One region of the Cedecea sp. genome, then DNA from elsewhere that is predicted to be linked to it. Evidence: predicted binding sites of a transcription regulator. Region 1 holds the regulator's gene; the other holds the start of a gene.

Evidence for each region. Region 1 encodes PurR, which represses purine synthesis genes. Its sites were predicted from a motif close to CANGCAAACGTTTGCNTG; they were not measured.
Region 2: a site for PurR is predicted at 2,820-2,837, ahead of gltB (glutamate synthase large subunit). Genes of this name have one in related genera too.

What each region holds. Positions count from the first base shown of each region.
Region 1 covers NZ_DASYBS010000165.1:59,019-63,129, forward strand. Annotated here, with positions in the region: gene VGM55_RS25895 (C40 family peptidase) at 1-829, shown strand, start outside; gene sodB (superoxide dismutase [Fe]) at 1,153-1,734, shown strand; gene VGM55_RS25905 (YnhF family membrane protein) at 1,903-1,992, opposite strand; gene purR (HTH-type transcriptional repressor PurR) at 2,285-3,310, shown strand; gene punR (DNA-binding transcriptional activator PunR) at 3,307-4,111, opposite strand, start outside.
Region 2 covers NZ_DASYBS010000021.1:81,909-86,019, forward strand. Annotated here, with positions in the region: gene arcB (aerobic respiration two-component sensor histidine kinase ArcB) at 1-1,193, opposite strand, end outside; gene VGM55_RS03370 (TIGR01212 family radical SAM protein) at 1,255-2,187, opposite strand; gene gltB (glutamate synthase large subunit) at 2,867-4,111, shown strand, end outside.

The DNA.
Region 1 (4,111 bases):
TTCTATCACGCTCTGTGCTCTGCTATTTGCTTTGCCCTATACACCTTTGACGCAGGCGTCCGAGCACGTCCGCCATCCTGTTGCACAAAAAAACCATCCGGCAAAAACCACCAGTAAAAGCAACCAGGGTAAAGAGAAAGCAAAGGCAAAACAGAAGGCCAGCACAGCCTCCACAAAGAAGTCCGGTAAAAAAGAGACCTCACCGGCAAAAGCCAAAGTTGTAAAACACAACGTCTCAGGCAAAAGCAAAACCCTCGCTAAAAACAGCAGTAAAAAATCCTCCCAGAAGTTAGCCGTACAGCCAGCCGCAGCCACTCTCGCCTACACTGAAAAATGCACCCATCGTAAAGGGCATAAAAAACAGTGCGTGAAGGTGAAGTCAGAAAAAAATCTGACTATTGCTCAGGCGCACAAAGTGCGAGTACAGAAGGCGCAAAAAACCGCCATGAACAAGCTGATGGGGCAAATTGGTAAACCGTACCGCTGGGGTGGCACCTCTCCACGCACCGGTTTCGACTGCAGCGGGCTGATTTATTACGCTTATAAAGATCTGGTGAACATCCGTATTCCACGCACCGCCAACGAAATGTATCACCTGCGTGATGCCTCTTCCGTTGATCGCAGCGAACTGGAAAGCGGCGACCTGGTCTTCTTCCGCACTCAAGGGCGCGGAACCGCTGACCACGTTGGCGTTTACGTCGGCAACGGCAAGTTTATTCAGTCTCCCCGCAGCGGCCGTGATATCCAGATAACCTCCCTGAGCGAGGATTACTGGCAGCGCCACTACGTCGGTGCCCGCCGGGTCATGACGCCAAAGACAATTCGCTAATCTTATCTGCGCCCCATCGGGCGGTTTTATTCTGATTAAAATGTTAACGGCCCGGCAACGGGCTGTTAATTGTTGCTGACAAAGAGGGAAAAAGCGTGGTTTTTCCCTCTTTGTGGTTATCAGTCGAAAATCAATAAATTGATTTTCCTTGTTTATTTTAAAACGCCATCTGGTATCTATTCATTGCAGGTAGTTTGTCTGCCGTCTGAACAGCCCGACAACGGGCTGTTTCATTTCGCTTTTTTGCACTCCCGTAATTTGCTAACCTTATAACCACACAAAATGTAGTTATATTGTGAATCAAAATAACAAGGAGTGAAGCAATGTCGTTCGAACTACCCGCCCTGCCCTATGCAAAAGACGCTTTGGCACCGCACATCTCAGCCGAAACCCTCGAATACCACTACGGTAAACACCATCAAACCTACGTCACTAACCTGAATAACCTTGTAAAAGGCAGTCCGTTTGAAGGGAAGACGCTGGAGGAGATCGTTAAGCACGCTGACGGTGGGATTTTCAATAACGCCGCACAGGTCTGGAACCATACGTTCTACTGGCACTGCCTGGCGCCAAACGCAGGAGGAGAGCCAGCCGGGGAAGTGCTGGCAGCCATTACTAACGCCTTTGGCAGCGTAGAAGCATTTAAAAAACAGTTCACCGAAGCCGCCATCAAAAACTTCGGTTCCGGCTGGACCTGGCTTGTCAAAAACAGCGACGGCAGCCTGGCAATAGTTTCCACCTCAAACGCCGGAACCCCGCTCACTACCGATGCAAAACCGCTGCTGACCGTAGATGTCTGGGAACACGCTTACTATATTGATTACCGTAATGCGCGCCCGACATATCTGGACCACTTCTGGGCGCTGGTTAACTGGACATTTGTTGCGCAAAACCTGGCGGGCTGATTTGCAGCCGCTTTTCATCAGAGAATGGAAGGATTACCTGAGGTTTTTTGGAAATAAACGGGGAAAATCAATTCATTGATTTTCGACTGATAACCACAAAGAGGGAAAAGCCATACTTTTCCCTCTTTGTCTACGGCCTAAGGGCCGCTATTAGCGGCCCTTATTAAATCAGTGCAGTACGGCGGTCAGCGCACCGGCAACAATCAGGCCCAGTACGATAACCGTGGTCACCATGGAAAACTTCAGATCGGTACTCATCGTAAGCTCCTTTTATTTCCCTACAAAGTGTAAGCAGGATGATTTTCCCACAATTGGCGAGAAAAATCCTGCTGGTTTTGCACAGATCTCGGTTTTCCCTCTTCCACTTTGCCCCGGGATAAGCCAAAATCCTTCGCTAATTTACCGCGTATCGCCCGGCAACGCCCTCCTCCCGCTGTATGTCGCATTCCCGACAGGCCTGCAACCAACGTGTTGCCCCAGGAGTTAGCGAAGGCAAACGTTTAACATATGAGTTATCAGGAGTTTACGATATGGTCTGGAGTGACATCTAATGGCAACAATTAAGGACGTAGCGAAGCGCGCAAACGTTTCCACTACCACTGTGTCACATGTCATTAACAAGACCCGTTTTGTGGCGGAAGAGACGCGCAACGCCGTCTGGGCAGCAATTAAAGAGCTGCACTACTCACCGAGTGCCGTTGCACGCAGCCTGAAGGTCAACCACACCAAATCCATCGGTCTGCTTGCTACCTCAAGCGAAGCCCCCTATTTTGCTGAAATTATCGAATCGGTCGAGAACAGCTGTTTCGCGAAAGGCTACACCTTGATCCTTGGCAATGCGCACAACAACTTTGAGAAACAGCGCGCCTACCTGTCGATGATGGCGCAAAAGCGCGTTGATGGCTTGCTGGTGATGTGCTCCGAGTACCCGGAAAGCCTGCTCTCTACGCTGGAAGAGTACCGTCATATTCCCATGGTGGTGATGGACTGGGGCGAAGCCCGCGCCGACTTTACCGACTCCGTTGTCGACAATGCTTTTCACGGCGGTTATCTCGCAGGCCGTTACCTGATTGAACGCGGCCATCGCGACATCGGTGCGATCCCGGGTCAGCTGGAACGTAATACCGGCGGCGGTCGCCATGCAGGCTTCCTGAAGGCGCTTGATGAAGCCAATATTAAAGTACCGGATAATTGGGTAGTTCAGGGCGACTTCGAGCCAGAGTCCGGCTACCGGGCCATGCAGCAATTACTCAACCAGCCACATCGCCCTACAGCGGTATTCTGCGGTGGCGATATCATGGCGATGGGCGCGATCTGCGCAGCGGATGAGATGGGGCTGCGCGTGCCGCAGGATATCTCTATCATCGGCTATGATAATGTGCGCAACGCCCGCTATTTCTCTCCGGCGTTGACCACTATCCACCAGCCAAAAGAACGTCTGGGCGAAACGGCCTTTAATATGCTGCTCGACCGTATAATCAACAAACGTGAAGAGTCGCAGACGATTGAAGTCCATCCGCGCCTCATCGAACGCCGCTCGGTAGCCGACGGCCCGTTCCGCGATTACCGCCGCTAAGTCTTGTCAGGAGCCGGGAATGTGTTGCCTGGCTCCTGAAGCCACTCCTGATTCATCGTCTCACTGTCCCCCAGGTATTCCAGCAGCCAGCTTAACGCAGGCGATGCGTCATCCTGCCTCCACGTCAGGCAGCAAGCTGCATCCGGGAACGGATTTTCCAGCGTCAGCTCCTGCCACTCTCCGCCGTCCAGCCACGGCTTAGCGATGTGCGTAGGCACCATGCCAATGCACAGGCCTGCGCTAAGGCAGTCCGCCCCTGAAGCCCAGTCCGGCACCACCACGCGGCGCTGGTTATCAAGAAGCCAGGTGATACGCTTGGGCAGCGAACGCGATGTATCCTCCAGAACCAAAGATGGCCAGGCCCTGAGCATATCGTCCGGAATAACACCCTCATGTTGCGCGAGCGGATGATCGGTCGAAACGACACAGCGCCAGCTAAGCGCCCCCATATCCCGAAACGCATAACGTCCTCCCACGGGGATAGCCTGCGTCGCCCCTATCGCCGCCTCTACTCGTCCGTCAGCCAGTGCGTCCCACACGCCGTTGAAGACCTCCTGAAATACCCGTAGCTCGATATCCGGAAAGTGGCGATAAAAATCCAGCACCAGCTGGCGGGTACGCTCTGGCTTCACAATATTGTCTACCGCAATGGACAGGTGCCCGCGCCAGCCGTTTGCTATCTGCTGGCATTGCTGTCGGGTAGCCATCATTTTTTTGATAACAGAGCGACCCTCCTTCAAAAAAAAAGCCCCGGCTGCGGTGAGTTCAACATCACGGTGCCGCCGTTCGAAGAGCGGCACA
Region 2 (4,111 bases), on a different contig from region 1:
CGCGTACCGTCCGTCACGACTTTGTGCGGCAATGGCAGGGTCGGCTCCATCAGGAACGACAGCCCTTTTTGTTGAGCCTGAAGGCCGGAGAGATTCTCAAGGTCGGCAAGGAAGCTGGTGAAATCTACCGGCTGGTTGTCGAGCTGTACCTTGCGACGCTCAAGCTTATCCATATCAATAATATCGTTGAAGATATTGCCGAGTGTAATGGCGGAAACATGGATAGTTTTCAAATAATTGGTTTGCTCGGCGGTTAAATCGGTATCGAGCAGTATCCGGCTGAGCCCGACAATGCCGTTAAGCGGCGTACGCAGCTCATGGCTGATAGTTGAGATAAATGTCGTCTTATCCCGGCTAGCACGCTCAAGCGCGTCCTGATAACGTTTACGCTCGGTAATATCGCGGCCAAACCCCATCAACCCGTGGCGTTTCCCGACGCGGTCGTAATAAGGCACTTTTCGGATTTCGAAGCAGGCCTTGCGCCCGTCGGGATAGTCCAGCCATTGCTCGTAGGTCAGAGAAACATTATGGCGGAACACTTTTTCGTCCGTTTCCAGTACTTTCTCTGCGGCTTCAGCGGAGTAAACGTCCTGCGGCTTAAGGTGAATCAGCTGTTTTTCACTCTTGCCGGTCAGCAGTTCCATCGCCCGGTTACAGCCGGAGAACTCCTTATCTTCATTACGATAGAAGACCAGATCGGGGGAAGCATCAAGGAAGGAGCGCAGGAAAGAGGATTGTTGCTCAAGCCGGATCTGCGTCTCTTCGCGCTCCTGCATCTCAACTTTGAGCTGCTCAAGCATGGTCTGACGTTCAGCTTCCGCTTTTACACGGTCGGCTATTTCCTGGTTTAACTGGGCAATATTGTCCTTCAACTGTACGTTAAGGATAAGATCGCGCTCGCGCATCTCCTCCAGTTTCTCCACCAGCTTCGACAGCCGCTGCCTGGACTCTTCAAGTTGTTCGACAACGACCGACAGGAAGTAAACCGCCCACGGCGTTATCAACAAGCCAAAGAAGATAGAACGGACAACGTCGATACTTTCGACCTGGCCGCGCAGCAGCATGGTGACGGCCATTTGCACCACCATAGCCAGCACGACCAGCGCGGAGGCCAGCAGCAGGGAGAAGCGGACTAACCCCAGCTTCACCATAAGATCAACGTAATACTGCGCCAATAACCGGATTTGCTTCATGGAACGATTCCTTCGCCGTGGATGCGCTAAATATACCGCAAAAAGGACTCGTACTCAGGATTTACGAAAGAACTGAGAGATCCCACGGCGTTCCCAGCGCGGAACCCTGCGTCCCGTGCGCCAGCAAATACTTGTCTATATCCACCATCGCGGCCCAGCGATTTTCACACCACAAAGGGGCCAGCAGCGTAGGCCGTCTGGCGTTAGCCGAAATACGATGGAACACGACATCAAGCGGCGTATGGCGAATCATTTCTCCGGCCGTAGCCACATACTCATCCAGCGCAATCTCTTCAAGACGGCCTGCGCGCCAGCTTTTGGCCATAATACTGCCTTCAACAATATGCAGAGGGTGCAGCTTCAGGCCATCCACACCGGTTTCAACCACTTTTTCCAGCGTGTCCATGCATTGCTGCTGGCCTTCGCCAGGCAAGCCGACGATAAGGTGGCTGCAAACCTTCAAACCACGCGCCCGAGCCCGCCGGGTTGTCTCCTGGTAGCAGGCAAAATCATGACCGCGGTTAATTCGATGCAACGTTTTGTCATTTGCCGTCTGCAAGCCCAGCTCCAGCCAAACTTCATAGCCCTGCTCGTGGTAGTCGCTCAGCAAGTCAAGCACGCTGTCGGGCACGCAGTCAGGCCGGGTGCCCACGCAAAGCCCCACAATGCTGGTCTGGCTGACCGCCTGCTGGTACATAGAGCGCAAAACCTGCACCTCAGCCCAGGTGCTGGTATAGGCCTGGAAATAGGCAAGATAGCGCTGAGCGCGATTCACCCGGCTGGCCTGGTGTGCGAGCTGCTCTGCAATGGAGCTGTGCTGCTGGGCTTCGTCCGCAAAAGAGGCCACGTTGCAAAAAGTGCAGCCGCCCCGCCCGATAGTGCCGTCGCGATTTGGGCAACTGAATCCACCGTGCAGCGTAAGTTTATGGACCTTTTGCCCATAGCGACGAGAGAGATCGCCGCCAAACATATTGACTAATTTCTGTAACTGCATAATCTGATGGGCCGTCCCGAAAAAGGGGCCTAGCCTGCCATTTTCTTCTCGCACCGGCGATGACCTGGATCAATCGCTTCGGCGCAGCTTTATCTATTGCATATAAACTCAAAATAAGTGCAACTCTATTCACATCAAGCTTGATTACTTTTCCTTATGATGCTGCCCTTTATTTAAAGAATATGACGAGCGGTGAAAAACAGTGTCATGCTGCACTCCACGGGGGTTAATCAGCATATCGTGCTGGCAATACCACTCATGCCAGCATGGTCTGGAGTTTCAGAGGCTTTCGGACAGTGAGGACGATCACATAACGCTCGACGTTAGCCGTGCTGCCGCCGCAGGGAAAAAAGCATAAAATCTTATTTTATTCATATCGTTAAGCCACTCTTAGTACAATTATGTATAAATAAGAATGCCATTTGACCTGTGTGCTCTTTCCCGATAACTTGGAAATCCGCTGGAAGCTTTCTGGATGGGTTCTGTGCCCATCATATTTATGCAGTAATTGAGATTCCCTCTAAAGCAAGTCCTCAACACTTGTGACACCGGATGCGTTGGACATTAAGAGGGCGACACGCGAGGCAAGCGTATGATGCGCAAACCCCGTCGCCATGCCCTTGCTGCGTCCACGCGCAAACGGTTGGGAGTAACGTAGAGCCTGGGGAGGTTCACTGATATGTTGTACGATAAATCCCTTGAGAAGGATAACTGTGGTTTCGGCCTGATCGCCCACATAGAAGGCGAACCTAGCCACAAGGTAGTGCGTACCGCTATTCACGCGCTAGCCCGTATGCAGCACCGCGGTGCCATCCTGGCCGACGGTAAAACCGGCGACGGCTGTGGCTTGCTGCTGCAAAAGCCAGATCGTTTCTTCCGCATTGTTGCAGAAGAACGCAATTGGCGTTTGGCCAAGAACTATGCCGTTGGCATGATTTTCTTAAGCCAGGATGACGCGCTTGCTCGCGCCAGCCGCCGCATTGTTGAAGAAGAGTTGCAAAACGAAACGCTGTCTATTGTTGGCTGGCGTGAAGTGCCGCTGAACAAAGACGTGCTCGGTGAAATCGCCCTCTCCTCTCTGCCACGTATTGAACAAATTTTCGTTAACGCCCCGGCGGGCTGGCGTCCTCGTGATATGGAACGCCGCCTATTTATCGCCCGTCGCCGTATCGAAAAACGTATCCAGGAAGACAAAGACTTCTATATCTGTAGTCTTTCTAATCTGGTGAATATTTATAAAGGTCTGTGTATGCCGGCTGACCTGCCGCGCTTCTACCTGGACCTGGCGGATCTGCGCCTGGAATCAGCCATTTGCCTGTTCCACCAGCGCTTCTCCACCAATACCGTACCGCGCTGGCCGCTGGCTCAGCCGTTCCGCTACCTGGCGCACAACGGTGAGATCAATACCATTACCGGTAACCGCCAGTGGGCTCGCGCACGTACTTATAAATTCCAGACGCCGCTGATCCCCGATCTGCACGACGCCGCGCCGTTCGTTAACGAAACCGGCTCCGACTCCAGTTCCATGGATAACATGCTTGAGCTGCTGCTGGCGGGCGGGATGGATATCGTGCGCGCCATGCGTCTGCTGGTTCCACCGGCCTGGCAGAACAACCCGAACATGGATCCGGAGCTGCGCGCCTTCTTCGACTTTAACTCCATGCACATGGAGCCGTGGGACGGCCCGGCGGGAATCGTCATGTCCGACGGCCGCTTCGCTGCCTGTAACCTGGACCGTAACGGCCTGCGTCCGGCGCGCTACGTGATCACCAAAGACAAGCTCATCACCTGCGCCTCTGAAGTCGGGATCTGGGACTACCAGCCGGATGAAGTGGTTGAGAAAGGCCGCGTTGGCCCGGGCGAGCTGATGGTTATCGACACCCGTGTTGGCCGTATTCTCCACTCCGCAGAAACCGATGAAGAG